One region of the Geobacillus sp. 47C-IIb genome, then DNA from elsewhere that is predicted to be linked to it. Evidence: a T-box and tRNA genes for the amino acid it is inferred to sense, from the RefSeq annotation. Region 1 holds a T-box; the other holds one or more tRNA genes.
What was found. A T-box is a leader RNA that pairs with one kind of tRNA and senses whether it is charged. The one in region 1 lies ahead of pheS (phenylalanine--tRNA ligase subunit alpha), so its partner is inferred to be a tRNA-Phe.

Region 1 (10,900 bases):
CTTGGCGGGCACGGTTGTAGCTCGCCGCTTCGAGCAAATGCGGCACCAAGCTTTGCCGGAGAACGCTCCGCTCCTCACTCATCGGCAACGCCAAGCGGACTGGTTCGGTTGTCTCCAAAGCAAACCGCGTCGCTTTGTCCGGACTAGTAAGCGAATACGTGATCGCCTGGAACAAGCCCACGCCTTCGAAATAGCGGCGGACACGGCGGCGTTTCGCTTGGTACGGTGTCAACTCGCCCGGTTTTGCTTCGGCCACCGGCAAAGTCGCTGGCAAATGGTCGTAGCCATACAAACGGGCGACTTCCTCGATAATATCTTCTTCGATCGTAATATCGCGGCGGCGCGATGGAACATGGATTGTAAACGTTCCATTATCTTCCGTAAACGAGAATTGCAAGTTTGAAAGAATGCCAGCCACTTCCTCTTTCGTCATCGCTGTGCCGAGGACGCCGTTGATGCGTTCCAGCGCCACCGTTACAACAACCGGCTCTTCTTTCCATGTATTAGCTTCCACGATACCGCTGACGACCTCGCCGCCGGCGTATTCTGCCATCAAAGCAGCAGCGCGCTCGAGCGCTTCTTTCGTCCGCGCCGGATCAATCCCTTTTTCAAACCGGGTGCTCGCTTCGCTGCGCAACCCGTGGTCTTTCACCGCCTGGCGGATGACCGGGCTCGTAAAATACGCGGCTTCGATGAACACTGTTTTCGTGTCATCCTGCACTTCCGAGTTCGCTCCGCCCATCACACCGGCTAAGGCGACCGGCTCACGGCCGTTTGTGATGACGAGATGATCTTCAGTCAGCTTCCGCTCGACATCGTCAAGCGTCACGATCATTTCTCCCGCCTTGGCACGACGAACGACGATCTCCTTCGAACCGAGACGGTCGTAGTCAAACGCGTGAAGCGGCTGGCCGTACTCAAGCAAAATGTAGTTGGTGATATCGACAACATTGTTGTGTGGACGAATGCCGGCCGCCATCAAGCGCGCTTGCATCCAAAGCGGCGACGGGCCGATTTGGACGTTTTTCACGATCCGTCCGGCGTACAGCGGATTGTCTTCCGGCGCCTCGACACGGACAGAAATGTAGTCATGGACGCTTTCTTCATTTTCGTTCACCGCCGTTTCCGGCAACTTCACATCGCAGCCGAGAATCGCAGCGACTTCGTAGGCAACGCCAAGCATGCTTAAGCAATCGGCGCGATTCGGCGTCAAGGCGAGTTCGAGCACTTCATCGTGCAAGCCGAGCCATTCAAGCGCATCAGCGCCGACCGGCGCGTCGCTTGGGAAGACGAAAATGCCTTCGGCGTATTCTTTCGGCACGACTTTTGTTTCAACACCGAGTTCTTGGAGCGAGCAAATCATGCCGTTCGACTCTTCGCCGCGCAGCTTCGCCCGTTTGATTTTAAAATTGCCCGGCAGTCTCGCCCCAACTTTCGCTACAGCAACTTTTTGCCCCTTGGCGACGTTCGGGGCGCCGCAAATGATTTGCACCGGCTCTCCTTCGCCAAGATCAACAAGACATTTCCGCAGTTTATCGGCGTTTGGGTGTGGCTCGCATTCGAGCACATGGCCGATGACGACTCCTTTCATTCCCCGCTCAAGCGCTTCAACCCGCTCGACTTCAATGCCGCTTTTTGTAATGCGATCAGCGAGTTGTTCCGCCGTCACGCCCGTCAAATCGACGTATTCGCCTAGCCAACGATAAGAAACGAGCATTCCCAACTCCTCCTTTTTCTTTTAGACACGCAAAAATTGTTGCAAGAAACGAAGATCGTTCTGATAGAAATGGCGGATGTCATCAATGCCGTATTTCAACATCGCGATCCGCTCCGGCCCCATGCCGAACGCAAATCCGGTATACGTTTTCGAATCAAAGCCGGCCATCTCAAGCACGTTCGGGTGCACCATGCCAGCGCCTAAAATTTCAATCCAGCCCGTACCTTTGCAAACGCTGCAGCCGTGCCCTTCGCAGCGGAAGCAGGACACATCGACCTCGACTGAAGGCTCGGTAAACGGGAAAAAGCTCGGACGAAAACGAATGTCGCGCCCTTCACCGAACAGCTTGCGGGCAAATTCGCGCAGCGTCCCTTTTAAATCGCTCATCCGGATGTTGCGGTCAACAACCAATCCTTCAATTTGCGTAAACTGATGTGAATGGGTCGCATCATCGGTATCGCGGCGATACACTTTCCCCGGGCAAATGATTTTTACCGGACCGCGCCCGCGATGTTTTTCCATCGTCCGTGCCTGCATCGGCGACGTGTGGGTGCGAAGCAAAATTTCTTCCGTAATATAAAACGAATCTTGCATATCGCGGGCCGGGTGTCCTTTCGGCAAATTGAGCGCCTCAAAATTGTAATAATCGGTCTCGACTTCCGGACCTTCGGCGACCGTATAGCCCATGCCGATAAACAAATCTTCAATTTCCTCGATGACGCGCGTCAGCGGATGAGGATTCCCCAGTTTCACCGGACGGCTCGGAAGCGTCACATCGATCGCTTCAGCCGCCAACTTCCGCTCGACTTCTTCTTCTTCCAGTTTCGTTTGTTTTGCTTCGAGCGCCTTTTGGATCGCCTCTCTTACCTCATTGGCAAGCGCACCAATTTTCGGACGCTCTTCTGACGGCAATGCTCCCATGCCGCGCAGCACTTCGGTAATCGGCCCTTTTTTGCCTAAATAGGCGACACGCACATCGTTGAGCGCTTTTAAATCGCCAGCTTGTTCAATTTTTTCAAGCGCTTCTCGTTCAAGCTCATGCAACCGTTCTTTCACGCCAATCCCTCCTCTAACAAAATAAAAAACCCGTCCCTCATAAGGGACGAGTTGTTGCTCGCGGTACCACCCTTGTTAACAGCGCAAACGAAGACGCACTGTTCCCTTCATTGCTATAACGGCCCGAAGCCGGATCACCTTTACATCCTGCCTGAGAGGATGGTCCCGGTGTCAACTCGGGAGGTGAACTTCACTTGCGTCGGCCATAAAAACGCTCCCAGTCTATGGCGTTTTCTCCCTGGATGGCGAGCAGCAAGCTACTCTTCTCCGTCATCGTTGTTATCGATATGGGAAATGTCGCTATTCATTATACGCAAACCAAGAGACAAAGGCAAGGTAAGTCAGAAATTTTTTACTGCGCCGTCTGCAAGGAGTAAAGTAAAATTCCAGCTGCAACGGCAACGTTGAGTGACTCGGCTTGGCCGTAAATCGGAATGTAGACATTTTCCGTTGTCATCTTGAGCAGCTCGCGCCGGACGCCGCTTCCTTCATTGCCAACTAAAAGCGCAAATGAGGATGATTGCGGGATGGCACGGTAGTCGACCGCATTCTCCAAGGCGGTGCCGTACACTGGAACACCTTGCTCTTTCAAGCGCGTGATCCATTCTGCCACATCGCCTTTGACAATCGGAAGATGAAACAACGACCCTTGGGTTGCGCGGATCACTTTCGGATTGTACAAGTCAGCGCATCCTTCTCCTAAAATGACAGCATCAATGCCGGCTGCGTCGGCAGTGCGAATCATTGTGCCAAGATTGCCTGGGTCTTGCACGGCATCAATGAGCAACGCCGTTTTCACACCTGTAAGCTCATGCGGCCGCTGACGACAGATGGCAGCGATCCCTTGCGGCGTTTCCGTGCTGCTGATCGCCTTCATCACCGTCTCGGTCACGATCACTACCGGAACATCGCTGACGTCCCAGCCGGGCGGGATCGTCGTCCGTTCATCCACAATCAACTCGACAAGCGGCGCTTGGCTTTTGACTGCCTCTTCAACGAGATGAAATCCTTCTAGCAAAAAGCACCCGGTTTCCTCGCGTCCTTTTTTCGTCAATAACTTTTTCCAATGCTTTACACGTGCATTTTTCGGCGATTCGATCCGCTTCACCGCTTCGCCCCCCAATGTTTGGCGATAAACTCGTCGCGCCCGGAAGCGGCACGATCTTGCTTGTAATGCTCCGGATTTTTCTTATGGTAGTTTTGATGGTGCTCTTCCGCCGGGTAAAACGTTGTAGCTGGCAAAATTTTTGTCACAATCGGCTTTGAGAAACGCCCACTTTCTTCTAACGCCCGCTTTGACTGCTCAGCGAGCCGGCGCTGTGTTTCGTTATGGTAAAAAATCGCCGTCCGGTATTGCGGTCCACGGTCATGAAACTGACCGCCGTCATCGGTCGGGTCAATTTGGCACCAATACAGCTCTAAAAGCCGCTCATATGGGAACACGTCCGGGTCAAACGTGATTTGCACCGCTTCATAATGGCCGGTCGTCCCTGTTTTCACTTGCTCATACGTCGGATTTTCAACATGCCCACCCGTATAGCCAGAGACGATGCCGTAAATGCCGTCCAGCTCTTCAAACGGCGTCACCATGCACCAAAAGCAACCTCCAGCGAATGTCGCTTTTTCCATTGTGTCGTCACCTCATACGTCAAGTTTCTTCATTTTGATATTTGCTCCCCATTATACCATAGACGTGAACCACCGATGTATAAATCCGCTGCCATTGGCAAACGATAACGTTGTACAACAACGGCAAACGAGGTGATGACAATGAATTTAAATCTTCGCCATGCGATTATGCACAATGTCGCAAACAATTCGAAAGATCAGCTCGAAAATACGATTGAAGACGCGATTCAACGTGGTGAGGAAAAGTATTTGCCCGGCCTTGGCGTCCTCTTTGAAGCCATTTGGACGAACGCCAATGAGCAGCAAAAAGACATGATGCTCTCCACGCTCGAGCAAGCAGTCAAACAGTAAGCAGTCGCTGGCGCTGCGGTCACCCTTCCCGCCTAGAAGGCTGATGAAACACAATGACTATGGGAAAAGGGAAACGTATTTCAACTTGAGAACGCCTACTATGAAGCTACATGCTCTGTTTCATCGCCCGCCTTCTAAACAGCGCCACCCCCAACACCTCGCCTCAACGAAAAAAGCCCGCCCGACTAGGGCGGCTTTTCCATTTTGATATAATAGGTAATCATAACAAATTGGAAGGGGAAAAACACTGCTGGTAAACAAAGCATATCCATTTAGAATCTATCCAAACAAAACATTTGGTTGTTCTCGATTCGTCCTTAACTTCTTTTTGAACAAGCAAAAAGAAAAAATAGCTATTAGCCTGAGGGATCCCTCAGTGTTCGCAGGAATCTCCCACTTCAAACAAACTGTAAGGCGGTTAAGCGGTGAGTAGTTCAACTCTCTTTCGGCCAATCATATCCCTCTGCTTACTAAAATAACTGCCCTGAGGCACGGCTCAACTAGTGAGACCGTTTTACTGCCGTCAATGCAAAAGCGGGTTGGAATACATCCGCCGGCAAAGCGAAAAACGGTCACAACATGTTGACCAATCAAGAAATTGGATAACAAGCGCCGCATACAAACCAGCACAATAAGTAGCGCTGTTTCTACCAAAAAGAAGGTGTCCCAAAACGTTCGGGACACCTGTTTCCTGTTCTGTATATACGCAGATCTTTTTCGCTAAAAGAGGCTGCCTTTTCAGGCAACCTCCTTACGCTCGTTATTCAAATGTAATTTGGTTCACTTTATCAGCATCAAGCCGTTTAATGACTTCAACTAATAGCTTGACCGTGTTTTCATAGTCATCGCGATGCAAAATGGAAGCATGCGAATGGATGTAGCGGGTTGGAATGGCAATCGTCAGTGACGGGACACCGCTGCCGGTTAAATGAATCGCCCCCGCGTCCGTGCCGCCGCCTGGCATGGCGTCAAAGTGATACGGAATGTTCAGCTCTTCCGCCACTTCGATGACAAATTCGCGCAAACCGCGATGCGACACCATCGTTGCATCGTATAGGACAATGTGCGGGCCGGCGCCGAGCTTGCCCATCGCTTCTTTTTCCGAGACACCTGGCGTATCGCCTGCCACGCCGACGTCAACGGCAAAAGCGATGTCCGGTTGAATGAATTGGGCAGCCGTGCGCGCCCCGCGCAAACCGACTTCTTCCTGTACCGTGCCGACACCATACACCGTGTTCGGGTGGTCAACGCCTTTCAGCTGCTTGAGCACATCAATGGCGATCGCACAGCCGATCCGGTTGTCCCACGCTTTGGCTAACAGCATTTTTTCATTGTTCAACACGGTAAACTCAAAATACGGTACGATCATATCGCCTGGGCGGACGCCCCACTCCATCGCTTCGTCACGGCTCTTCGCACCGATGTCAATGAACATATCTTTAATATCAACCGGTTTTTTGCGCGCCTCCGGCGGCAAAATGTGCGGCGGCTTCGAACCGATCACACCGGTGATGTCGCCCTTTTTCGTTACGATGGTCACTCGTTGGGCGAGCATCACTTGGCTCCACCAGCCGCCGAGCGTTTGGAAGCGGATGAATCCTTTATCATCGATTTGCGTGACCATAAAGCCGACTTCGTCCAAATGGCCGGCAATCATGACTTTCGGTCCGCCAGCTTTTCCTTCTTTTTTGGCGATCAAGCTGCCGAGACCGTCGGTCGTTACTTCGTCCGCATATGGGGCTATGTATGTTTTCATCACTTCGCGCGCTTCCCGTTCATTGCCCGGGACACCTTTTGCATCCGTCAACGCTTTCAGCATTGTTAACGTTTCGTCCAATTTTGCCATCTTGACACCCCTTTCCGTTTTTGTCCACTTTTTCATTATACCTGAAAAAGCTGGCGGTTGGCAAAATTCAATCATTTGCTCTCCAAAAAAGCTTAATACCGTTCGTTTTGCCGTTGATGGTTCACTTCATTTTTTCGACGGTACGCGGCGGTGATTTCATCTGGCGAAAAACCGAGCGCCGCGCCAAGGCACAAATATTCGGTAAACAGCTCGTGATAATCCGCACTCGCTTTCGTCATCCCGAACCGGTCAGCGGCGCGAAACACGGCGAGAAACTGTTCAACTAGCGGCCGTTGTGCCGAAGGAGACGTTTCACTTTCATAGAACAACCCGCATTCGAGTCCGAGCGACAAAAGGAAGTGCAACCCATCGACGTACTCTTCAAGCACTTTCTCTGCCGGTGAAGACGGCTTAACGCTCCAAAACTTAAAACAGCGTGTCTCGTTCGCCAGCTCACCAAGTTCAACAAGAAAAGCAAGATGCTTGCGCGCAAACAAATCTTCAGCCTCTAGGCCGTGCTGCGTTTCAATGCGTGTGTCTAACTCGCGTTGCATGTCGTAAAGCAAAGGCCAGTTCATTCTCTTCTCCCCTTTCTACCTCATCCACAGCCAATAAACAACGAACTCCGCCGCTGCCAACAGCGGCAAGCCGTATCGAAACACGCGATGGCGCGTTTTATGGCGAAACGTATACATGCCCGCCATAGCTCCGAAAGCTCCACCCAACCACGCCAGCAGCCAAAGCGTCCGCTCGGCGATGCGAAAACGATGGCGTCTCGCCTTATATTTATCAAGCCCCATGGCAAAAAAGCGAGAAGATTGACGGCTATTGCATATTGTATCATAAGGCCCCTCCCTCACTCCATTTCCTATGTAAATAAAAACGGCCATCCCCGTTCAGGATGGCCATTCGTATTACTTATTCAAGTTCGCTTTTGCCAAGTCAGCGAGTTGAGCGAACGCTGCTTGGTCGTTTACCGCCAAGTCAGCAAGCATTTTCCGGTTTACTTCTACACCGGCCAGTTTCAAGCCGTGCATGAGGCGGCTGTAGGACAAGCCGTTTTGGCGAGCTGCCGCGTTGATACGCGCGATCCATAATTTACGGAAATCGCGCTTCCGTTGACGACGGTCGCGATACGCGTACATGAGAGATTTCATAACTTGTTGGTTAGCAACTCTATATAACGCGTGTTTCGCGCCGAAATACCCTTTCGCAAGCTTTAATACTTTTTTGCGACGTCTGCGCGTCACTGGTCCACCTTTTACGCGTGGCATAATTTTTCCCTCCTACTGATCGGTCATTATTTCAAGTTGTCAAGCATTTGACGAATGCGTTTGAAATCGCCAGGCGAAACGAGCGCCGCTTTGCGAAGATGACGTTTTTGCTTTTTCGTTTTGTTAGCAAACAAGTGGCTCGTATACGCATGACCGCGTTTTAATTTGCCGCTCGCCGTTTTTTTGAACCGTTTGGCCGAGCCGCGGTGAGTTTTCATTTTTGGCATCGTAGTTCCTCCTTACTTGTTGTCATTTTTCGGTGCCAGCACTAAAAACATGTTGCGCCCTTCCAATTTCGGCGCCGTTTCGACGACCGCGATATCAGCGCATGCTTCCGAGAAGCGGTCAAGGACGCGCTGCCCGATTTCTTTATGGGTGATCGCCCGCCCTTTAAAGCGGATCGTCGCCTTCACTTTATCGCCTTTTTCTAAAAACTTGCGCGCATTGCGTAGTTTCGTATTAAAGTCGTGTTCCTCAATCGTCGGGCTGAGGCGCACCTCTTTAATGTTGATCACCTTTTGCTTTTTGCGCGCTTCTTTTTCTTTCTTTTGCTGCTCAAAGCGGAATTTGCCGTAGTCCATGATACGGCAAACAGGCGGTTTGGCGTTCGGGGCGACAAGCACAAGGTCCAAGTTGCGTCTTGCCGCGATCTCGAGCGCTTCCTGCTTCGACTTAATGCCGAGCTGATCGCCGTTTTGATCGATTAAGCGCACTTCGCGGGCACGAATTTGTTCGTTGATAATAAAATCTTTGCTAATAATGAGCCACCTCCAAGGTTTTTTCCGACTGTCTTGTTTGTCGGCAGAATCCCGCTCCTAACAAAAAAGCGCGGATGCACAAGGCACCCGCGCACGATGTTCGAATAAACCATTGACGAACCGTAACAACCTGCCAACAGCCACTTAAGCGTCGGTCAGGTGAGAAGCGGGTGCTTCTGCTTTCGTTACAAACAAGCAATCATTTCACTTTATACACTATACCACCTTGGTGATGGCATGTCAAGGATCCATTCTTGATAAACACAACGTCCTTTATTATAGCGGATCATTGTTTCGTTGACAAGAGAAAACTTTTGATTTGTGACAAAAAGTTTTGTTGCCCTTCGTGTTCCCGTTTCTGAGGCAGCGCAGCTGTTCACCTGAAAAAAGCAGCCCGGCAGGCGGGCATGCCGCCTACGGGCCGCTGTTGGCTCATCGTTTTTTCACTCGTTTTTGCCGCACATCTTCTTCTAGCATCGCGATAAACTTGTCAAGCGCCACAGTCTCGCTTTCTTTTTCACCGTAGCGGCGGACGTTGACCGCTCGCTCGGCCGCTTCTTTGTCGCCGACAACGAGCATATAAGGAATTTTTTGCATTTGCGCTTCGCGGATTTTATAGCCGATTTTTTCATCCCGTTCGTCGACTTCGACGCGGAAGCCGTTTACTTGCAGCGCTTGTTTCACTTCATACGCATAATCGAGATGGGCTTCCGACGATACCGGGATGACTTCCACTTGCACCGGGGCGAGCCACGTTGGAAATGCCCCTTTGTATTCTTCGATCAAGAAGGCGACAAACCGTTCCATCGTGGAAACAACGCCGCGGTGGATGACGACCGGGCGGTGCGGTTTTCCATCTTCGCCGATATATGTTAAGTCAAACCGCTCCGGCAAGAGGAAGTCAAGCTGTACAGTCGACAGCGTCTCATCTTTGCCGAGTGCCGTGCGCACTTGCACATCGAGCTTCGGTCCGTAAAACGCTGCTTCCCCTTCCGCTTCGTAGTAATCGAGGCCAAGTTCATCCATCGCCTCGCGCAGCATGCGTTGCGCCTTTTCCCACATCTCGTCGTCGTCGTAATATTTTTCTTTATCTTGTGGGTCGCGGTACGACAGGCGGAACGAATATTCGTCCAGCCCAAAGTCTTTGTATACTTCCAAAATCAAATTAACGACGCGCTTAAACTCGTCTTTAATTTGATCCGGGCGCACGAAAATATGGGCGTCGTTGAGCGTCATGCCGCGGACACGCTGCAGTCCAGTAAGCGCCCCGGACATTTCGTAGCGATGCATCGTGCCGAGCTCGGCGATGCGGATCGGCAGCTCACGGTAGCTATGAAGCTTGCTTTTATAAATCATCATATGGTGCGGGCAGTTCATCGGCCGCAGCACGAGCTCTTCGTTATCCATTTCCATCGGTGGGAACATGTTTTCTTTATAATGGTCCCAGTGTCCTGAGGTTTTATACAGCTCCACACTACCGAGCACCGGCGTATATACATGATCATAACCAAGGGCGATTTCTTTATCGACAATGTACCGTTCAATCAAGCGACGGATCGTCGCCCCTTTCGGCAACCAAAGCGGCAGTCCTTGTCCGACTTTTTGTGATGTCGTAAATAGCTCAAGCTCTTTGCCCAATTTGCGATGATCGCGCTCTTTCGCCTCTTCGAGCAACTGCAAATAATGGTCCAGATCTTCTTTTTTGAAAAACGCCGTACCGTAAATACGCTGCAGCATTTTGTTGTTGCTGTCACCGCGCCAGTAGGCCCCCGAGATGCTGAGCAGCTTGAACTCTTTGATTTTCCCGGTCGACGGCACGTGCACACCCCGACAAAGATCGAAAAACTCGCCTTGCTCGTAAATGGAAATCGTCTCGCCTTCCGGAATATCGTTGATGAGCTCCAGTTTCAAGTGATCACCAATTTTTTCATACAGGCGAATCGCCTCGTCGCGGCTCACTTCTTTGCGAACAACGTCAAGATTTTCCTTTACGATTTTGCGCATTTCCGCCTCAATTTTCGGCAAATCATCCGGCGTCAGCTTATGTTCCATATCAATATCATAGTAGAAGCCGTTTTCAATGACCGGGCCGACGCCAAGCTTGACGTTGTCATACAGCCGCTTGATCGCTTGCGCCATTAAATGGGCGGTGCTATGACGCAAAATATCAAGTGCCTCAGGCATGTCCTGGGTAATAATGACAAGCTCGCCGTCTTCTTGAAGCGGCGTGCGTAAATCAACAAACCGGCCGTTCAGTTTCCCGGCAATC
Region 2 (19,328 bases), 1.5 Mb from region 1:
TTTTATCCGAAAGACATGACGCCTGGATGCACGACTGAAGCATGTGACTTTCGTGACCGCTATGAGCAGTTTACCAGGTTGAATGCCGTTATTTTAGGGGTAAGCACGGACCCAGTTAAGCGGCATGAAACGTTTATTGAGAAATATCAACTGCCGTTTTTGCTTCTTTCCGATGAACAACATCACGTAGCAGAACTATATGGGGTTTGGAAGAAAAAGCGGAATTTTGGTAAGGAATATATGGGCATTGAGCGCTCGACATTCATTATTGCTCCCGATGGAACGTTGGTAAAGGAATGGCGCGGGGTGAAAGTAAAAGGACACGTCGATGAGGCGCTTGCGGAAGTTGCCCAATTGGCCTCATCTAGGTAAGCGTCCAAGCGACATAAACTGTTTTACATATGATACATAGTAACCTCCTCAAATGAATGAAATGTGGTGGGCGGAAAATATTTCTGCCCCCTTTTTTTGTTAAAAGAACGTTTAAGCCCATATATTAATGGTATCTATATTGACAAAAGGCATACATTCCTTGTAGACTAATTATAAATATTATAAAATGATAATTTTTTTTATCTTTTGCAGAGAGTGAGGTGCATGACGGTGTCTGTCAACGAGCAACTGAAGGAAGCGCTGGACATGCTGAAAAAGACGGGCATACGCATCACGCCACAGCGTCATGCGATATTGGAGTATTTGATCAGCTCGATGTCCCATCCGACGGCTGATGAAATATATAAAGCGCTCGAAGGGAAATTTCCTAATATGAGCGTAGCTACCGTCTACAATAACTTGCGCGTCTTTAAAGAGGTCGGGCTTGTCAAAGAGTTGACATACGGTGATTCGTCAAGCCGGTTCGATTTTGTCACATCCAATCATTATCACGTCATTTGTGAACAGTGTGGCAAAATCGTGGATTTTCATTATCCAGCGCTCGATGAAGTTGAGCAGCTAGCTGCTCATGTTACTGGATTTAAAGTCGATCATCATCGCATGGAAGTGTATGGAGTATGCCCTGACTGTCAAAACGAGAAGGGGCGGACACATTAAAAAAGCTGATAGCGCGACAGCGGCTATCAGTTTTTTCTTTTTTTATTGTATTTCTCATCGAATTCTTTTCCTTCAAGTTCGCGATCCAACGTCAGGGGCTCGCGGCAAAACATACATAAATCAACGCGTCCAAGCATTTTCGTCACCTTACCGCATGATGGACAAACGACTTGGACAGCTCTCGTTGAGAGTGTACCGATCCAAAAGTACACGATGCCACTTGCGACGAGAAATAAAAGTCCAAGCACCATAAACAGCGTCATGATGATCGGGGACGTGCGGAAAAACAGCCCAAGATACATGACGATGACGCCGACGAAAATCAAGCTTAAAGCAAATGTGCGAATTTTGTTGATTTTACTCGAATATTTGATACCCATGGTCGTCCCTCCTACATACATCACTATACCATAAAACAGGGGACAATCGTGAAGGAGAAATCAACAAAATTGATGGGCGTTTTTTACTCAGAATAGAGGAATTTCTCGTCTTTTGTCGAATAACGAACGACAACAACGAATTCTCATCTTTGCCGAGGAACGAACGATAGCAATAAGACATAGATTGTGGGATGCATGTAATCGCAGCATAAACGGCCGCTAGCAACATTTTTGTTATCTGTATAAAACAAGGTTGAATCATTGACGACGTTGGAAGGGAGGAAGCCGTTACAGAAAAACAACTGGCCCCAAAAGTGAAAGAAAATATGCTCTCTCCGTCGATTTTTTTGAGGGGGAGAGCTCGGAAGATGTCACAGCTTTACCTGTTTTCTGTAACGGGAACGATTTATGGAAGAATTGCTGCGTCCCATTTATCAAGAATGGGCAAGCCGTTGCAATACGCTCGGAATTTTACTGATTGAGAAAAATGAGGGACATGAGACGGTGACAGATACGTTTGATGCGTTGTTGCTCGTCATTGTCGATTTGCAAAGTGAGCCATTGTTTTTAAAGCATTACTCGATTAATGGTGAGAAGGCAGCACTTTATGCAGTGAATGAACAAAAATTAAACGAATGGTTTGTTCTCGGGTCACATCGAAAGGCCGTCGATTGGGTATTCAATGGAAAAATCGTGTTTGACCGCAATGACTACGTTTGGCAGTTGCGTCAACGTCTTGAGCAATTTCCTCCTAGGGAACGGCAGCTGAAAATGGGATTGGAATTTGCCAAACTGATTCGTCGTTATACTGATGGCAAGGCACTGTTTAGTGCTCGACATTGGCTTGATTCATACAACCATATGATGCACGCCTTGCACCATTTAGCACGGTTAACAGTCATCGAGCATGGCCTTTATCCGGAAGTGACGGTATGGAATCAAGTAAAGCAAATGGATGGGCAAATTTATAAATTATATGAGGAGTTAGTCGGTAGCGAAGAACCGCTTCCAAAACGACTCGAGCTTCTGTTGCTGGCGAGCGAATTTTTAATTCATTCTTTTGTGGCACCAGGATCCTCCCATTTATGTGAGGTGCTAAAGCAAAAAGAGGGAGCGTGGAGTATCGAGGAAATGACCCACCACCCACAGTTTGCCCCCTATTCGGTCGACCTTACCATCATGCTTGAATATTTAGTAGAAAGAAAAGTGTTAAGTGCGGTAGAGGTACCGACAAATGGGGAAAAAATGTTTGAACGTTATTATACTTTGCAGGAAGAGAAAAACTGATGAGCCTTTCCGTCTGGGCTCCCCTTTGTTTAACCTGTTTCAGAAAGAGGTTCCTCAACTTTGAGGGGGAAGTGTCATTGTACGGAATCACACCCGTTAACTTTTTGTAATGAGACGGGGGAACCCGAGCGCACCGCCTTCGCTATCGTAGGCGGAAGGAGCGTATCAATTTCGGTTAGGCATGAAAGTTTAGATCATGAACACAGAATGGTTGAAGAAATTTCGGCAGCCCAGCAAAGATGGGCTGTCTATCCAAAAAAGTAAAAAAAGCTATTGACTTCTATGTCGAACGATGATATATTTTAAATCGCTGCCGCGACGAAAAAACGTTGCGAAGCAAGATGAATAAAAAAGTGTTGACAACTCATAATAAACATGCTAACATATAGAAGTCGCTTCGAGAGAGCGAAAAACAAACTTGTTCCTTGAAAACTGAACGAAACGAAGCGCAAGTCAATCAACTTTCTTTTGGAGAGTTTGATCCTGGCTCAGGACGAACGCTGGCGGCGTGCCTAATACATGCAAGTCGAGCGGACCGGACGAGAGCTTGCTCTTGTTTGGTCAGCGGCGGACGGGTGAGTAACACGTGGGCAACCTGCCCGCAAGACCGGGATAACTCCGGGAAACCGGAGCTAATACCGGATAACACCAAAGACCGCATGGTCTTTGGTTGAAAGGCGGCTTCGGCTGTCACTTGCGGATGGGCCCGCGGCGCATTAGCTAGTTGGTGAGGTAACGGCTCACCAAGGCGACGATGCGTAGCCGGCCTGAGAGGGTGACCGGCCACACTGGGACTGAGACACGGCCCAGACTCCTACGGGAGGCAGCAGTAGGGAATCTTCCGCAATGGACGAAAGTCTGACGGAGCGACGCCGCGTGAGCGAAGAAGGCCTTCGGGTCGTAAAGCTCTGTTGTGAGGGACGAAGGAGCGCCGTTTGAATAAGGCGGCGCGGTGACGGTACCTCACGAGAAAGCCCCGGCTAACTACGTGCCAGCAGCCGCGGTAATACGTAGGGGGCGAGCGTTGTCCGGAATTATTGGGCGTAAAGCGCGCGCAGGCGGTCCTTTAAGTCTGATGTGAAAGCCCACGGCTCAACCGTGGAGGGTCATTGGAAACTGGGGGACTTGAGTGCAGGAGAGGAGAGCGGAATTCCACGTGTAGCGGTGAAATGCGTAGAGATGTGGAGGAACACCAGTGGCGAAGGCGGCTCTCTGGCCTGTAACTGACGCTGAGGCGCGAAAGCGTGGGGAGCAAACAGGATTAGATACCCTGGTAGTCCACGCCGTAAACGATGAGTGCTAAGTGTTAGAGGGGTCACACCCTTTAGTGCTGCAGCTAACGCGATAAGCACTCCGCCTGGGGAGTACGGCCGCAAGGCTGAAACTCAAAGGAATTGACGGGGGCCCGCACAAGCGGTGGAGCATGTGGTTTAATTCGAAGCAACGCGAAGAACCTTACCAGGTCTTGACATCCCCTGACAACCCAAGAGATTGGGCGTTCCCCCTTCGGGGGGACAGGGTGACAGGTGGTGCATGGTTGTCGTCAGCTCGTGTCGTGAGATGTTGGGTTAAGTCCCGCAACGAGCGCAACCCTTGCCTCTAGTTGCCAGCATTCAGTTGGGCACTCTAGAGGGACTGCCGGCTAAAAGTCGGAGGAAGGTGGGGATGACGTCAAATCATCATGCCCCTTATGACCTGGGCTACACACGTGCTACAATGGGCGGTACAAAGGGCTGCGAACCCGCGAGGGGGAGCGAATCCCAAAAAGCCGCTCTCAGTTCGGATTGCAGGCTGCAACTCGCCTGCATGAAGCCGGAATCGCTAGTAATCGCGGATCAGCATGCCGCGGTGAATACGTTCCCGGGCCTTGTACACACCGCCCGTCACACCACGAGAGCTTGCAACACCCGAAGTCGGTGAGGTAACCCTTACGGGAGCCAGCCGCCGAAGGTGGGGCAAGTGATTGGGGTGAAGTCGTAACAAGGTAGCCGTACCGGAAGGTGCGGCTGGATCACCTCCTTTCTAAGGACGAAAAGCGGAAGCGCCGCGGTCGGCTCTCGAAGCCAAATGTTCTTCACCCGTAGGGGTGCTTGCACCCCGAGGGGGGAAGGTTATTTGGCAGAAGAGAGCCAGGCGCTGGAGCTAGACATCACGAAAAGCGGAGGCCGTTAATGGCCAATCATTAACAAATTGCGCTTTCGTTTCGTTCAGTTTTGAAGGAATGAGAATTCCTTCAAATCGTTCCTTGAAAACTAGATAACCGGAAAAGCTGAGGTGCCGCGGTCAGCTCTCGAAGCCAAATGTTCTTCACCCGCAGGGGTGCTTGCACCCCAAGGGGGGAAGGTTATTTGGCGGAAGAGAGCTAGGCGCCGAAGCTAGACAATAAGGAAGAAGCCGAAACGCGCTGTAGGTTAAGCTAGAAAGGGCGCACGGTGGATGCCTTGGCACTAGGAGCCGATGAAGGACGGGGCAAACGCCGAAACGCTTCGGGGAGCTGTAAGCAAGCGTTGATCCGGAGATGTCCGAATGGGGAAACCCCCTGCCCGTAATGGGGCAGGATCCATGCCTGAATCCATAGGGCATGGAGGGCACACCCGGGGAACTGAAACATCTTAGTACCCGGAGGAGAAGAAAGCAAATGCGATTCCCTGAGTAGCGGCGAGCGAAACGGGAACAGCCCAAACCAAGAGGCGTGCCTCTTGGGGTTGTAGGACCGCTCAGATGGGAGTGAGAAAGGAACGGGGTAGACGAACCGGTCTGGAACGGCCGGCCAGAGAAGGTGACAGCCCTGTAGTCGAAACTTCGTTCCCTCCCGAGCGGCTCCTGAGTACGGCGGGACACGGGAAATCCCGTCGGAAGCAGGGAGGACCATCTCCCAAGGCTAAATACTCCCTAGTGACCGATAGTGAACCAGTACCGTGAGGGAAAGGTGAAAAGCACCCCGGAAGGGGAGTGAAAGAGAACCTGAAACCGTGTGCCTACAAGTAGTCAGAGCCCGTTTATGGGTGATGGCGTGCCTTTTGTAGAATGAACCGGCGAGTGACGATGGCGTGCGAGGTTAAGCCGAAGAGGTGGAGCCGCAGCGAAAGCGAGTCTGAATAGGGCGTTTGAGTACGTCGTCGTCGACCCGAAACCAGGTGATCTACCCATGTCCAGGGTGAAGGCCGGGTAACACCGGCTGGAGGCCCGAACCCACGTACGTTGAAAAGTGCGGGGATGAGGTGTGGGTAGGGGTGAAATGCCAATCGAACTTGGAGATAGCTGGTTCTCCCCGAAATAGCTTTAGGGCTAGCCTCAAGGTGAGAGTCTTGGAGGTAGAGCACTGATTGGGCTAGGGGCCCTCATCGGGTTACCGAACCCAGTCAAACTCCGAATGCCAATGACTTATCCTTGGGAGTCAGACTACGAGTGATAAGATCCGTGGTCAAGAGGGAAACAGCCCAGATCGCCAGCTAAGGCCCCCAAGTGCACGTTCAGTGGAAAAGGATGTGGAGTTGCGAAGACAACCAGGATGTTGGCTTAGAAGCAGCCACCATTTAAAGAGTGCGTAATAGCTCACTGGTCGAGTGACTCTGCGCCGAAAATGTACCGGGGCTAAACGTGCCGCCGAAGCTGCGGGATGACCGTTGGTCATCGGTAGGGGAGCGTTCTAAGGGCATCGAAGCCAGACCGGAAGGACTGGTGGAGCGCTTAGAAGTGAGAATGCCGGTATGAGTAGCGAAAACAGAGGTGAGAATCCTCTGCGCCGAAAGCCTAAGGGTTCCTGAGGAAGGTTCGTCCGCTCAGGGTTAGTCGGGACCTAAGCCGAGGCCGAAAGGCGTAGGTGATGGACAACAGGTTGAGATTCCTGTACCACCTCCTTCCCGTTTGAGCGATGGGGGGACGCAGGAGGATAGGGTGAGCAGGCGGCTGGAAGAGCCTGTCCAAGCAGTAAGGCTGGCCAGTAGGCAAATCCGCTGGCCGTAAAGGCTGAGCTGTGATGGCGACGGATTTGATCCGGAAGTCCCTGATTCCACACTGCCAAGAAAAGCCTCTAGCGAGGGAAGAGGTGCCCGTACCGCAAACCGACACAGGTAGGCGAGGAGAGAATCCTAAGGCGCGCGGGAGAACTCTCGTTAAGGAACTCGGCAAAATGACCCCGTAACTTCGGGAGAAGGGGTGCTCTTTGGGGTGATGAGCCCCGAAGAGCCGCAGTGAAAAGGCCCAAGCGACTGTTTATCAAAAACACAGGTCTCTGCGAAGCCGAAAGGCGAAGTATAGGGGCTGACACCTGCCCGGTGCTGGAAGGTTAAGGGGAGCGCTTAGCGCAAGCGAAGGTGCGAACCGAAGCCCCAGTAAACGGCGGCCGTAACTATAACGGTCCTAAGGTAGCGAAATTCCTTGTCGGGTAAGTTCCGACCCGCACGAAAGGTGTAACGACTTGGGCACTGTCTCAACGAGAGACCCGGTGAAATTATACTACCTGTGAAGATGCAGGTTACCCGCGACAGGACGGAAAGACCCCGTGGAGCTTTACTGCAGCCTGATATGGAATTTTGGTATCGCTTGTACAGGATAGGTGGGAGCCAGGGAAGCCGGAGCGCCAGCTTCGGTGGAGGCGTCGGTGGGATACCACCCTGGCGGTATTGAAATTCTAACCCGCACCCCTTATCGGGGTGGGAGACAGTGTCAGGTGGGCAGTTTGACTGGGGCGGTCGCCTCCCAAAAGGTAACGGAGGCGCCCAAAGGTTCCCTCAGAATGGTTGGAAATCATTCGGAGAGTGCAAAGGCACAAGGGAGCTTGACTGCGAGACGGACAGGTCGAGCAGGGACGAAAGTCGGGCTTAGTGATCCGGTGGTTCCGCATGGAAGGGCCATCGCTCAACGGATAAAAGCTACCCCGGGGATAACAGGCTGATCTCCCCCAAGAGTCCACATCGACGGGGAGGTTTGGCACCTCGATGTCGGCTCATCGCATCCTGGGGCTGTAGTCGGTCCCAAGGGTTGGGCTGTTCGCCCATTAAAGCGGTACGCGAGCTGGGTTCAGAACGTCGTGAGACAGTTCGGTCCCTATCCGTCGTGGGCGTAGGAAATTTGAGAGGAGCTGTCCTTAGTACGAGAGGACCGGGATGGACGCACCGCTGGTGTACCAGTTGTCCCGCCAGGGGCACCGCTGGGTAGCTATGTGCGGAAGGGATAAGCGCTGAAAGCATCTAAGCGTGAAGCCCCCCTCAAGATGAGATTTCCCATCGCGTTAAGCGAGTAAGATCCCTCGAAGATGACGAGGTTGATAGGTCCGAGGTGGAAGCGTGGCGACACGTGGAGCTGACGGATACTAATCGATCGAGGGCTTAACCTAGAAAAGCGGAGGCCGCCCGCCTATCGGCGAGACGTGCTGGAGGGCCTGCGAGGAGGCTCGAACCAAGCAAAGCTTGGTTCTGCGTGGGTGGTGCCACAGGAGCGTATGCAATGTGTCGCCGCCACAGCAGGACCGAAGCGTCGCGAGCCGATGGCGGCCGGAGCTAGACAGTACGAAAAGCGGAGGCTTCTTCCCCCAAAAACGGTTATCTAGTTTTGAAGGAATGAAAAAAAGCTTGACAATAAGCTGTTTTTCATTATAATAATACTTGTCTGTTGTTGCCTAGTGGTGATAGAGGAGAGGAAACACCCGTTCCCATCCCGAACACGGAAGTTAAGCTCTCCAGCGCCGATGGTAGTTGGGGCCAGCGCCCCTGCAAGAGTAGGTCGCTGCTAGGCATGATAAATGGAGGATTAGCTCAGCTGGGAGAGCACTTGCCTTACAAGCAAGGGGTCGGCGGTTCGATCCCGTCATCCTCCACCACTTTCAATCGTCGCGGGGTGGAGCAGTCCGGTAGCTCGTCGGGCTCATAACCCGAAGGTCGCAGGTTCAAATCCTGCCCCCGCAACCAAAATGGTCCCGTAGTGTAGTGGTTAACATGCCTGCCTGTCACGCAGGAGATCGCGGGTTCGAGTCCCGTCGGGACCGCCATTATTTCAAAACTATGAAATAAAAAATCACATGCGGCTCGGCAGCTCAGTCGGTAGAGACGAGCATCAGCATCATCGAATTTGCTGCGAGTTGCCTCGACGCATCATACTTCCTCGAATCCGCTAGTAGAGGAAGAGGCACAGGGTAATTCAATGAACGAGGTAGAAAATAACATATGGCTCGGTAGCTCAGTCGGTAGAGCAAAGGACTGAAAATCCTTGTGTCGGCGGTTCGATTCCGTCCCGAGCCACCATCATTGTGGATATGCCGGCTTAGCTCAATTGGTAGAGCAACTGACTTGTAATCAGTAGGTTGCGGGTTCAAGTCCTGCAGCCGGCATCCCTCATATGAGCCATTAGCTCAGTAGGTAGAGCATCTGACTTTTAATCAGAGGGTCGGAGGTTCGAGTCCTCCATGGCTCATCACAATGCGGAAGTAGTTCAGTGGTAGAACACCACCTTGCCAAGGTGGGGGTCGCGGGTTCGAACCCCGTCTTCCGCTCCACTCGTTTGCCGGGGTGGCGGAATTGGCAGACGCACAGGACTTAAAATCCTGGGGTAGGTAACTACCGTGCCGGTTCGAGTCCGGCCCTCGGCACTTGCGCTCGTAGCTCAATTGGATAGAGCATCTGACTACGGATCAGAAGGTTAGGGGTTCGAATCCTCTCGAGCGCGTTGACGGGAAGTAGCTCAGCTTGGTAGAGCACACGGTTCGGGTCCGTGAGGTCGCAGGTTCAAATCCTGTCTTCCCGATTTTCCTGTGGGGCCTTAGCTCAGCTGGGAGAGCGCCTGCTTTGCACGCAGGAGGTCATCGGTTCGATCCCGATAGGCTCCACCATTCAAATATATAAATTTGGCGGTGTAGCTCAGCTGGCTAGAGCGTACGGTTCATACCCGTGAGGTCGGGGGTTCGATCCCCTCCACCGCCATTATTATCGGACCTTTAGCTCAGCTGGTTAGAGCAGACGGCTCATAACCGTCCGGTCGTAGGTTCGAGTCCTACAAGGTCCACCATTATTACGTTACTTTTTGGAGGAGTACCCAAGTGGTTGAAGGGGTCGGTCTTGAAAACCGAGAGGCGTCGCAAGGCGCGCGGGGGTTCGAATCCCTCCTCCTCCGCCATCCATTTATCCATGAATAAATTTACATCATGCCGGCTTAGCTCAATTGGTAGAGCAACTGACTTGTAATCAGTAGGTTGCGGGTTCAAGTCCTGCAGCCGGCACCATCAATGTGGCGGCTATGGCGAAGTGGTTAACGCACCAGATTGTGGCTCTGGCATGCGTGGGTTCGATTCCCACTAGTCGCCCTTTCTCTTCTTCCTTAATTTATATTTGTTGCGGGTGTAGTTTAGTGGTAAAACCTCAGCCTTCCAAGCTGATGTCGTGGGTTCGATTCCCATCACCCGCTTTTATGGGCCTATAGCTCAGCTGGTCAGAGCGCACGCCTGATAAGCGTGAGGTCGGTGGTTCAAGTCCACTTAGGCCCACCATTTTCCATTGCATATTGTCAGATGATTCGATATAATACTAATCGAGCATTTCTTGATTATTCCGCAATAGCTCAGCGACGAGCCCTTACTTCATCGAATAGGCTACGAGTTGTCCCGACGCATTCAGCTTCTTTGAATTGGCTAGTAGAGGAAGGGACACTGAGCATAAACATCCTCGAATAAGCTGAATCAGCTAGTAGAGGAAGAGACGAAGTAGATTTGGAAGAATGTTTCTTAGTTATTCCGCAATAGCTCAGCGGTAGAGCAACCGGCTGTTAACCGGTAGGTCGTAGGTTCGAATCCTACTTGCGGAGCCATTATGGAGAAGTACCCAAGTGGCTGAAGGGGACGGTTTGCTAAACCGTTAGGTCGCAGTTTTGCGGCGCGCGGGTTCAAATCCCGCCTTCTCCGCCATGATTGGCCCGTTGGTCAAGTGGTTAAGACACCGCCCTTTCACGGCGGTAACACGGGTTCGAATCCCGTACGGGTCATCGTTGTTGGCACCAGATATTCTGGTGCCCCTTTTATACGACGAATTTTGTCGATTTTTGCGTTTTTTCTTGCCATGTACGTACTGTTTTGTTATAATGAGTTTCGTTAAGTTTTAAATAAAATATTGGGGACAACGCAGTGTTTCGTTTCGTCATAGAACGAGGCATTGCGTTTTTTTATTATACTAGCAATTGTGCGTCGGCCTCACCGCCATGGATTTGCGTAAACATCGTTTGAATAGCCTGAAGTTGGCGATTGGCAACATCTTCAGGAATCGATGGAAGAAAATAAACGATTTGCAAAGCGTTTTTCGTTCCTTTTGTCACCGCTGTGCGTTTGGAATCGACGATTGGGCTGCCGAACGGACCGTGTTCATCTTTGCTGACGAGTTTATTCGCAAAGTTGACGGTGCGTCCATTTAGAGCTATGTATTCATCTTGTTCTGTACCTACGGTAATCATCACGGATCCTTGGATACAATCAAGATCGTAAATGCCGAGTGGTATTTTATAATAGAGCGAAAAGAAGTTGTTTACATCGACTGCTGAATGGATCGATGGAACAAAGTTTTTTTTCTGGATACGACGGTATAAGCTTTCACTTGAGGGTCGGTAACGCCCTGGATCCGTGCCGATTTGTTTGAATGCCTGACGCCATTCGGCGAGCTCGGGAATGTCGGCGATGGCTTTTTCCTGTAGCTCAAAGTAAATCGACTTTTGAAACAGTTCAAGCCGGCCTTTTAACATTTGCGGCGAGTCGCCGATTTCGATATGGTGGTAGCGGATCACGCCAAATTTGCCCGAAGGAAGACGTTGTTTTAATTCTTCTGATATGATGCATTTCATATGAATCACCCCGTGTTTCATTTTACCATATACCTCGAAGGGAGGGAAAATAATGGACATTGTCTCTTTGAAACAGGAAGTGATTGAATACAGCCGGTCGATCGGCATCGATAAAATCGGTTTTGCAAGCGCTGATCCGTTTGTGGAACTAAAGGAGCGGCTTCGTCGGCAACAGGAGCTTGGCTATCAATCCGGATTTGAGGAACCGGATATTGAAAAGCGGACAAATCCGTCGTTGCTTCTTCCCGAGGCGAAATCGATCATTGCCATTGCGCTTGCCTATCCATCAAAAATGAAAGATGCTCCACGCGGGACGAAAAATGAGCGGCGTGGCCTTTTTTGTCGTGCATCGTGGGGAAAAGACTATCATGATGTGTTGCGGGAACGTTTACGCCAACTTGAAGAATTTTTACTTGCGAAGGTACCACATGCCCGTGTTCGTTCGATGGTGGATACGGGAGAACTCGCTGACCGGGCCGTGGCAGAGCGGGCAGGGATCGGTTGGAGTGGGAAAAACTGTTCCATTATTACGCCGGAGTTTGGTTCGTACGTGTATTTGGGTGAGATGATTACAACGATTCCGTTTCCGCCCGATGAACCGATCGAAAACCGGTGCGGCACATGTACGAAATGCATCGATGCGTGCCCCACAGGGGCGCTCGTGCAAGGGGGACAACTGAATGCGCAGCGGTGCATCTCATTTTTGACGCAAACGAAAGGCTTTTTAGCCGATGAATTTCGTGAGAAAATCGGCAATCGGTTGTACGGTTGCGATACGTGCCAGTTGGTCTGCCCGGAAAACAAGAAGAAAGATTTCCACTTGCATCCGGAATTCGAGCCGGATCCCGAGGCAGCGAAACCGAAGCTCATCCCGCTTCTTCAGGTAAGCAATCGTGAGTTTAAAGAGAAATTCGGCGCAATGGCAGGCTCATGGCGCGGGAAAAAACCGATCCAGCGCAACGCCATTTTGGCGCTCGCCCATTATAAAGACCGGACAGCTGTTCCGCATTTATTGCGGCTGCTGAAAGAAGACAGCCGTCCCGTCATCCGTGGGACAGCAGCGTGGGCGCTCGGGAAAATCGGGGATGTAAGTGCCAAGCCATATCTCGAAGAGGCAAGACAAACGGAAACAGATTCAGATGTAGTCGCCGAAATCGAAAAAGGGTTGAAACTGTTGACAGAGGTAAAGGAATAGGGAAAAAACTGCCGCTTCCTCACATAAGGTAGTAACAAAAACGAAAGTGGGGAGCGGCATGAAAAAGCGGCTGCATGATTGGCTCGATAAGCGGGCGCACTCATTTGTCTCGGAAAGCAATATCCAAGGCGATGAAGAAATTACTAGGAAGCAGCAACTTTGCCAAAGGCGTGGGGCAGAAATTGTCCGTTGCACTATTCGAGGGCAAATTATCGGCAGACAGACAGTCGAGCGAGAGACAAAAATGGTTTATATTGCCCATCATCAATTTTTAATTAAGCACGGGGCAACTTTATATATTGAGGAGCAAGTCGAGGAGCGATGCGCCCGTTTTTTAGGCACCGAGTTGGTGGATGATAAACGGGTTAGCCGGATGGGGGAATACGTTGAAGCGCCTCGTGTCGAACGTGAGCAATGGACAGGAGAGCGCCTTTCTTACCAATATGACCGTGCTCAGGCGGTACGGTATGCAGAAACGTGGTGGAATCGGCATAACCCGGCGTTTCCGTCTTTTTCTGTTGATTGCACGAACTTTGTTTCCCAATGTTTGTATGCGGGCGGAGCGCCAATGACCGGCTATCCGAACAGGGCGCGGGGATGGTGGTGTCAAAACGGAAGCTGGAGTTACAGCTGGGCGGTCGCCCATTCGCTGCGCTGGTATTTGAGTGGATCGCGCATCGGTCTACAGGCGGTGGAAGTCCCTGAACCAGAACAATTGATGGCAGGTGATGTCATTTGTTATGATTTTCAAGGGGATGGACGCTTCGACCATTCCACCATTGTGGTGGCCAAAGACCAAGATGGGATGCCGCTTGTGAATGCCCATACGACGAACAGCCGAATGCGGTATTGGTCATACGAAGATTCGAGCGCCTATACGCCGAACATCCGGTATAAATTTTTTCACATCATTGATCGCAAATAAACGACGTTGTTGAGGTGAACGAAATGCCGCTTCATGTAGTACTATACCAACCAGAAATTCCAGCAAATACAGGGAATATCGCCCGCACATGTGCGGCGACGGATACAGCGCTTCATTTGATTCGTCCGCTCGGGTTTTCGACGGATGATAAAATGTTAAAGCGCGCCGGGCTTGACTATTGGCCATATGTCAATATTTCGTATTACGACTCCATTGACGAGCTGTTTGCCCGATTTCCGGGGGGAGAATTTTACTTTATTACGAAGTTTGGCCAGCAATATTATGACTCGTTTGACTTCAGCGATCAGAAAAAAGACATTTTTTTTGTATTTGGCCGCGAGACGACCGGGTTGCCGAAGGAGCTCCTCGAGGCCAACAAGGATCGTTGCTTGCGCATCCCGATGAACGACAAAGTCCGTTCGTTGAATTTATCAAATACGGCGGCTATTTTAGTGTATGAGGCACTGCGTCAGCAACGGTTTCACGGATTGTCGTAAACAAAAAAACGACCTTCGCTATGGAGGTCGTTTTTTTGGGCTTTATTGTTTGACACCCGGTTTGTCTTCGTACCCAGCCGTGAAAATGGCTGTTAAAAAGGCGATGATAACTCCTAACATCAGCAATGTGCGCATCGTTTTTTCCTCCCTTGCAATGAAAGTGGCAGGCGTTTCCCCTTTATTATAACGAATATGGCCGAGCATGTGAATGACTGCCGCGAACTGTTCGAAGACAAAATTTTTTTTGTGGCGAATGATACGGGACATCCTCGCATAAATTGTAATAATCTTGCTGTAAGACATCCAAGGGTGAGGAGGTCCTTTATGGATATTTTAAGAAAGATCGCACGGTACCGGGAAGAGGAAGAGAGGCTGAGATGGGAAGGAACGTTCGCTGAGTATTTAGAGATTTTAAAAGAAAAGCCGTGGGTCGCCCAGTCGGCTCATTCGCGCGTTTATAATATGATTAAAGACGCTGGGGTTGAAGAGGTGAACGGGCGGAAACGGTATAAGTTTTTCAGCCAGCATTTGTTTGGGCTCGAGGAGGCGCTCGAGCGGCTTGTTGAAGAATATTTCCACCCAGCGGCAAAACGACTTGATGTACGCAAACGGATTTTGCTGCTGATGGGGCCGGTTGGCGGCGGGAAGTCAACGTTGGTAACGCTCCTGAAGCGCGGGCTTGAGGAGTATTCAAAAACGGAGCGCGGCGCCGTTTATGCGATTAAAGGTTGCCCGATGCATGAAGATCCACTTCACCTCATTCCTCACCATTTGCGCGACGATTTTTACCGTGAATACGGCATTCGCATTGAAGGGGAGCTGTCGCCGCTCAATATGATGCGGCTTGAGAAAGAATACGGTGGTCGGATTGAAGACGTGATGGTCGAACGCATTTTCTTCTCAGAAAATCGGCGTGTCGGCATCGGGACGTTCAGCCCGTCCGACCCGAAATCGCAAGATATCGCTGATTTGACGGGAAGCATCGATTTCTCGACCATTGCTGAATATGGTTCAGAATCCGACCCGCGGGCGTATCGGTTTGACGGCGAGCTGAACAAAGCAAACCGCGGCATTATGGAATTTCAAGAGATGTTAAAGTGCGATGAAAAATTTCTTTGGCATTTGCTATCGTTGACGCAAGAAGGCAATTTCAAAGCGGGAAGGTTTGCGCTTATCAGCGCTGATGAACTGATCGTTGCCCATACAAATGAAACAGAATACCGATCGTTTATTTCCAATAAAAAGAATGAAGCGCTCCATTCGCGCATTATCGTGATGCCGATCCCGTACAACTTGCGTGTCTCGGAAGAAGAGCGCATTTATGAAAAAATGATTCGAGAAAGCGACGTTGCTGATGTGCATATTGCCCCGCACACGCTGCGCATTGCGGCCATGTTTACGATTTTGACGAGGCTGAAAGAATCGAAACGGCCGGATGTGGATTTATTGAAGAAAATGCGCCTGTATGACGGAGAGATGATCGAAGGGTTCAACGAAGTCGATGTAGAAGAGCTGAAAAAAGAGCATCCAGACGAAGGAATGAGCGGCATCGACCCTCGCTATGTCATCAACCGCATTTCGGCTTGCATCATCCGAAAAGAAGTGCCATCGATTAATGCGCTCGATGTGCTTCGTTCACTGAAAGAAGGGTTGGATCAACATCCATCCATCTCAAAAGAAGATCGTGAACGATATTTGAACTTCATCTCGCTTGTGCGCAAAGAGTATGACGAAATCGCCAAGCAAGAGGTACAAAAGGCGTTCGTGTATTCGTATGAAGAGTCGGCGAAAACGTTGATGGATAACTATTTGGATAATGTCGAAGCATATTGCAACAAAACGAAACTGCGCGACCCGCTCACTGGCGAGGAAATGAATCCGGATGAAAAACTGATGCGCTCGATTGAAGAACAAATCGGCATTTCTGAAAATGCGAAAAAGGCGTTCCGCGAAGAAATTTTAATCCGCATCTCCGCCTACGCGCGCAAAGGACAAAAGTTTGATTACAATTCGCACGAACGGTTGCGCGAAGCGATCCAGAAAAAGCTGTTTGCTGATTTGAAAGACATCGTGAAAATTACGACATCGACGAAGACCCCCGATGAGCAGCAATTGAAAAAAATCAACGAAGTTGTCGCCCGTTTGATTGATGAGTACGGGTATAATTCCACATCAGCGAATGAATTGCTCCGATATGTCGGCAGCTTGTTGAACCGTTAGGCATGCCTCGAGTATTCGGGCATGCTTTTTTTACGCCGATAATCGGGCTTGTCCACTTCTTGATTCCTTGTCCATTTTCCACATTCATCTGTCAATTATTTCGAATTTTTGCATAGGATAAAATAAACAACTTGGCATAGTGATGGTCCGTTTTGATGACGCCAACATAAGTATATGCGGGAAAATGAAAAGTGTGAAAATGATTTTAACAAAGGAGGGGAAAAAATGAAGGGGAATTTTATTGTATCGAAAGAAGACTGGTCCCTCCACCGCAAAGGATATGACGATCAAAAGCGCCATCAAGAAAAAGTAAAAGAAGCGATCAAAAATAACTTGCCGGATTTAATTACGGAAGAAAGCATTATTATGTCCAACGGACGTGACGTCATTAAAATTCCGATTCGCTCGCTTGATGAGTATAAAATCCGCTATAACTACGAGAAAAATAAGCATGTCGGTCAAGGAAACGGGGACAGCCAAGTCGGTGACGTGGTAGCCAGAGATGGAAGCGGGGAGGGGAAGGGGCCAGGAAAAGGCCAAGGAGCTGGCGACTTGCCAGGCCAAGACTATTACGAAGCCGAAGTGTCGTTGATGGAAATTGAAGAGGCGTTCTTTAGTCAACTGGAACTCCCGAACTTGAAGCAGAAAGAGCGCGACCAAAACGTTGTTCAGCATATCGAGTTTAACGATATTCGCCGCACCGGACTGATGGGGAACATCGATAAAAAGCGGACGATGCTCGCTGCGTTCAAACGCAATGCCATGAGCGGCAAACCGGGCTTTTATCCGATTTACCGCGAAGATTTGAAGTTTAAAACGTGGAACGAAGTCGTCAAACCGGAATCGAAAGCAGTCGTCTTAGCGATGATGGACACAAGTGGTTCAATGGGCATGTGGGAAAAATATATGGCGCGCAGTTTCTTCTTCTGGATGACACGCTTTTTGCGCACGAAGTACGAGACGGTGGACATCGCCTTTATTGCCCACCATACCGAAGCGAAAGTCGTCAGTGAGGAAGAATTTTTCACCAAAGGGGAAAGCGGTGGAACGATTTGTTCGTCGGCTTACCGCAAGGCGTTGGAACTGATTGAAACAAAATATTCGCCGTCACGCTACAACATTTATCCGTTCCACTTCTCTGACGGGGACAACTTGACATCTGACAACGCCCGTTGCGTCAAGCTTGTTCAAGAGTTGATGAAAGTGTCGAACATGTTTGGGTACGGGGAAGTTAACCAGTACAACCGCCATTCAACGCTCATGTCAGCGTACCGTAATATTAAAGATGAAAAATTCCGCTATTATATTTTAAAGCAAAAATCAGATGTGTTTCATGCCATGAGAACGTTTTTCCGCAAAGAAGAAAGCGAGCAGCCGGTTTGACCCTCTTGCAAATGAAAAAGGGGGTTTTTCTTTATTAAAAAGGAGGGGAGGGCGATAGCCCTCCCTAGCAAGTTATTGCTTTTGCAGTGTGGCCACCATGGCGAGCACAGCGCCAAGCACATCTTTTCCCTTAGGGGCGTGCACTGTCAAAAGCATCGGCGCCGGTTGGGTGCTGGCGATCACATGGACGGTAACACCGTCAGCTTGAGCGATGTACCAAAGAGCATCAGTGAACGGTTTTGGAAGTTGATTAGTTTGCTGACGGGCGGCGTTGGCGTCAATCGCTTGGGCATGTTCTTTGGCCAATTGTTCATAGTTTGTCTCCTCATTAGGAAGAAGGCGGATGCGGGCAAACGTGTCTCCATGGAGCAGTACATCAGCATGCGGTTCTTCGGCGTCGAGTGTCCATCCCTCTAGGACATAGAGCGAAAAATGTTGGTTGTCGCTTGTTGTCAACGTTGCTGTTCCTGTGACCGTTTGATTTCCAATTTGATAAGACAACGAAGTCGTCGGGCGGGAAAAGTCGGTTTCATCCCCCTTCGACCCATTTTGCCCCCCTCCTGCTTGCTTTTGTTCATCAACAGGGGGAATTTCTTGGCCGGTTGGTTCTGATGGTTGCATGTTGGTAGAAGTCTCGTCTAGACTAACTGTTTGTTTTCCTTTCGCTTCTTCCTCTTTTGATGAAGGTGTCTCCGTACCGCAACCGGCAAGAAAGGCAGCGGTGACGGCAATCAAGAAAAGCGATTTCCAATATGGAACCATCTTGATTCCTCCTTGCTATCCATATACCATTCATTATAGCAGTTGAAACAGTGGAAACAAACTGAATCTTCCCCTTACTTTTCCTTTTTTCTTACTTTCTTTTTATTTTCCGCGTTCAAGGCGATATGTGCGCCTCCCCAAATGATAGTGACGAGCAGAGCGAGTAAAGCAAATCCGTGAAGCATATGAACCCCTCCTTTTGTATACTAGATGGTGAAATCAACATAATGGATGAAACGCGTTTCAAGTCAAGCGTTTTTTAGGAAGGGGTGGGAACGTGGCGAACATCCGTGATTTGGCGAAAGAAGCGGGTGTGTCAGTATCTACCGTATCAAGGGTATTAAACGGGTATCCATATGTGAGTGAGGAAAAGCGGAAGGCAGTTTGGGAAGCAGTTGAGAAGCTCAATTATACAAAAAACATCCAAGCCGTTCATTTGGCAAAAGGAAGGACAATGATTGTCGGAGTCATGCTTCCGTACATTCATCATCCTTATTTTTCAGCGGTCATTGAAGGGATTTCCAAAGAGGCGCTTCGTTATGGTTATCAGTTGCTTTTGTTTCAGACGAATTATGACGTAGAGCGGGAACTCGAGGCGTTAGAGCGGTTGCGAATGAAGCAAATGGATGGCTTGATTGTCTGTTCTCATGAAGTGGGATGGGAAATTTTTGACGCATACCAAGAAGAGGCCCCCATCGTTTTATGCGAGCAAGTGACAGAATATGATTTTTTCACGGTCTATATCGACCACTATCAAGCGTTCGCCAAAGCTCTTCACTATTTGGTGAAAAAAGGACATCGACGGATTGGCT

Region 2: it has a tRNA-Phe gene. The T-box ahead of pheS (phenylalanine--tRNA ligase subunit alpha) is inferred to sense a tRNA for this amino acid. The anticodon was not compared.

What each region holds. Positions count from the first base shown of each region.
Region 1 is NZ_CP061473.1:1,065,077-1,075,976, forward strand. It holds gene pheT (phenylalanine--tRNA ligase subunit beta) at 1-1,717, opposite strand, end outside; gene pheS (phenylalanine--tRNA ligase subunit alpha) at 1,739-2,773, opposite strand; T-box leader at 2,813-3,056, opposite strand; gene IC804_RS05405 (TrmH family RNA methyltransferase) at 3,126-3,881, opposite strand; gene msrA (peptide-methionine (S)-S-oxide reductase MsrA) at 3,878-4,402, opposite strand; gene sspI (small acid-soluble spore protein SspI) at 4,544-4,753, shown strand; gene IC804_RS18480 (helix-turn-helix domain-containing protein) at 5,031-5,186, shown strand; gene IC804_RS05425 (M42 family metallopeptidase) at 5,514-6,599, opposite strand; gene IC804_RS05430 (dUTP diphosphatase) at 6,692-7,177, opposite strand; partial or broken gene IC804_RS05435 (DUF1294 domain-containing protein) at 7,193-7,443, opposite strand; gene rplT (50S ribosomal protein L20) at 7,514-7,873, opposite strand; gene rpmI (50S ribosomal protein L35) at 7,900-8,100, opposite strand; gene infC (translation initiation factor IF-3) at 8,113-8,634, opposite strand; ribosomal protein L20 leader region at 8,688-8,819, opposite strand; gene thrS (threonine--tRNA ligase) at 9,064-10,900, opposite strand, start outside.
Region 2 is NZ_CP061473.1:2,538,473-2,557,800, forward strand. It holds gene bcp (thioredoxin-dependent thiol peroxidase) at 1-372, shown strand, start outside; gene perR (peroxide-responsive transcriptional repressor PerR) at 598-1,050, shown strand; gene IC804_RS12770 (YgzB family protein) at 1,077-1,430, opposite strand; gene IC804_RS12775 (nucleotidyltransferase-like protein) at 1,839-2,717, shown strand; rRNA gene IC804_RS12780 (16S ribosomal RNA) at 3,183-4,739, shown strand; rRNA gene IC804_RS12785 (23S ribosomal RNA) at 5,127-8,055, shown strand; rRNA gene rrf (5S ribosomal RNA) at 8,337-8,453, shown strand; tRNA gene IC804_RS12795 (tRNA-Val) at 8,463-8,538, shown strand; tRNA gene IC804_RS12800 (tRNA-Met) at 8,550-8,626, shown strand; tRNA gene IC804_RS12805 (tRNA-Asp) at 8,631-8,706, shown strand; tRNA gene IC804_RS12810 (tRNA-Phe) at 8,884-8,959, shown strand; tRNA gene IC804_RS12815 (tRNA-Thr) at 8,973-9,045, shown strand; tRNA gene IC804_RS12820 (tRNA-Lys) at 9,056-9,128, shown strand; tRNA gene IC804_RS12825 (tRNA-Gly) at 9,136-9,210, shown strand; tRNA gene IC804_RS12830 (tRNA-Leu) at 9,218-9,303, shown strand; tRNA gene IC804_RS12835 (tRNA-Arg) at 9,307-9,380, shown strand; tRNA gene IC804_RS12840 (tRNA-Pro) at 9,385-9,458, shown strand; tRNA gene IC804_RS12845 (tRNA-Ala) at 9,468-9,543, shown strand; tRNA gene IC804_RS12850 (tRNA-Met) at 9,561-9,634, shown strand; tRNA gene IC804_RS12855 (tRNA-Ile) at 9,643-9,719, shown strand; tRNA gene IC804_RS12860 (tRNA-Ser) at 9,737-9,827, shown strand; tRNA gene IC804_RS12865 (tRNA-Thr) at 9,858-9,933, shown strand; tRNA gene IC804_RS12870 (tRNA-His) at 9,942-10,014, shown strand; tRNA gene IC804_RS12875 (tRNA-Gly) at 10,045-10,115, shown strand; tRNA gene IC804_RS12880 (tRNA-Ile) at 10,121-10,197, shown strand; tRNA gene IC804_RS12885 (tRNA-Asn) at 10,440-10,514, shown strand; tRNA gene IC804_RS12890 (tRNA-Ser) at 10,519-10,611, shown strand; tRNA gene IC804_RS12895 (tRNA-Glu) at 10,617-10,688, shown strand; gene IC804_RS12900 (B3/B4 domain-containing protein) at 10,869-11,534, opposite strand; gene queG (tRNA epoxyqueuosine(34) reductase QueG) at 11,587-12,729, shown strand; gene IC804_RS12910 (amidase domain-containing protein) at 12,788-13,654, shown strand; gene trmL (tRNA (uridine(34)/cytosine(34)/5-carboxymethylaminomethyluridine(34)-2'-O)-methyltransferase TrmL) at 13,678-14,151, shown strand; gene IC804_RS12920 (PrkA family serine protein kinase) at 14,476-16,371, shown strand; gene yhbH (sporulation protein YhbH) at 16,597-17,754, shown strand; gene IC804_RS12930 (hypothetical protein) at 17,827-18,516, opposite strand; gene IC804_RS12935 (LacI family DNA-binding transcriptional regulator) at 18,794-19,328, shown strand, end outside.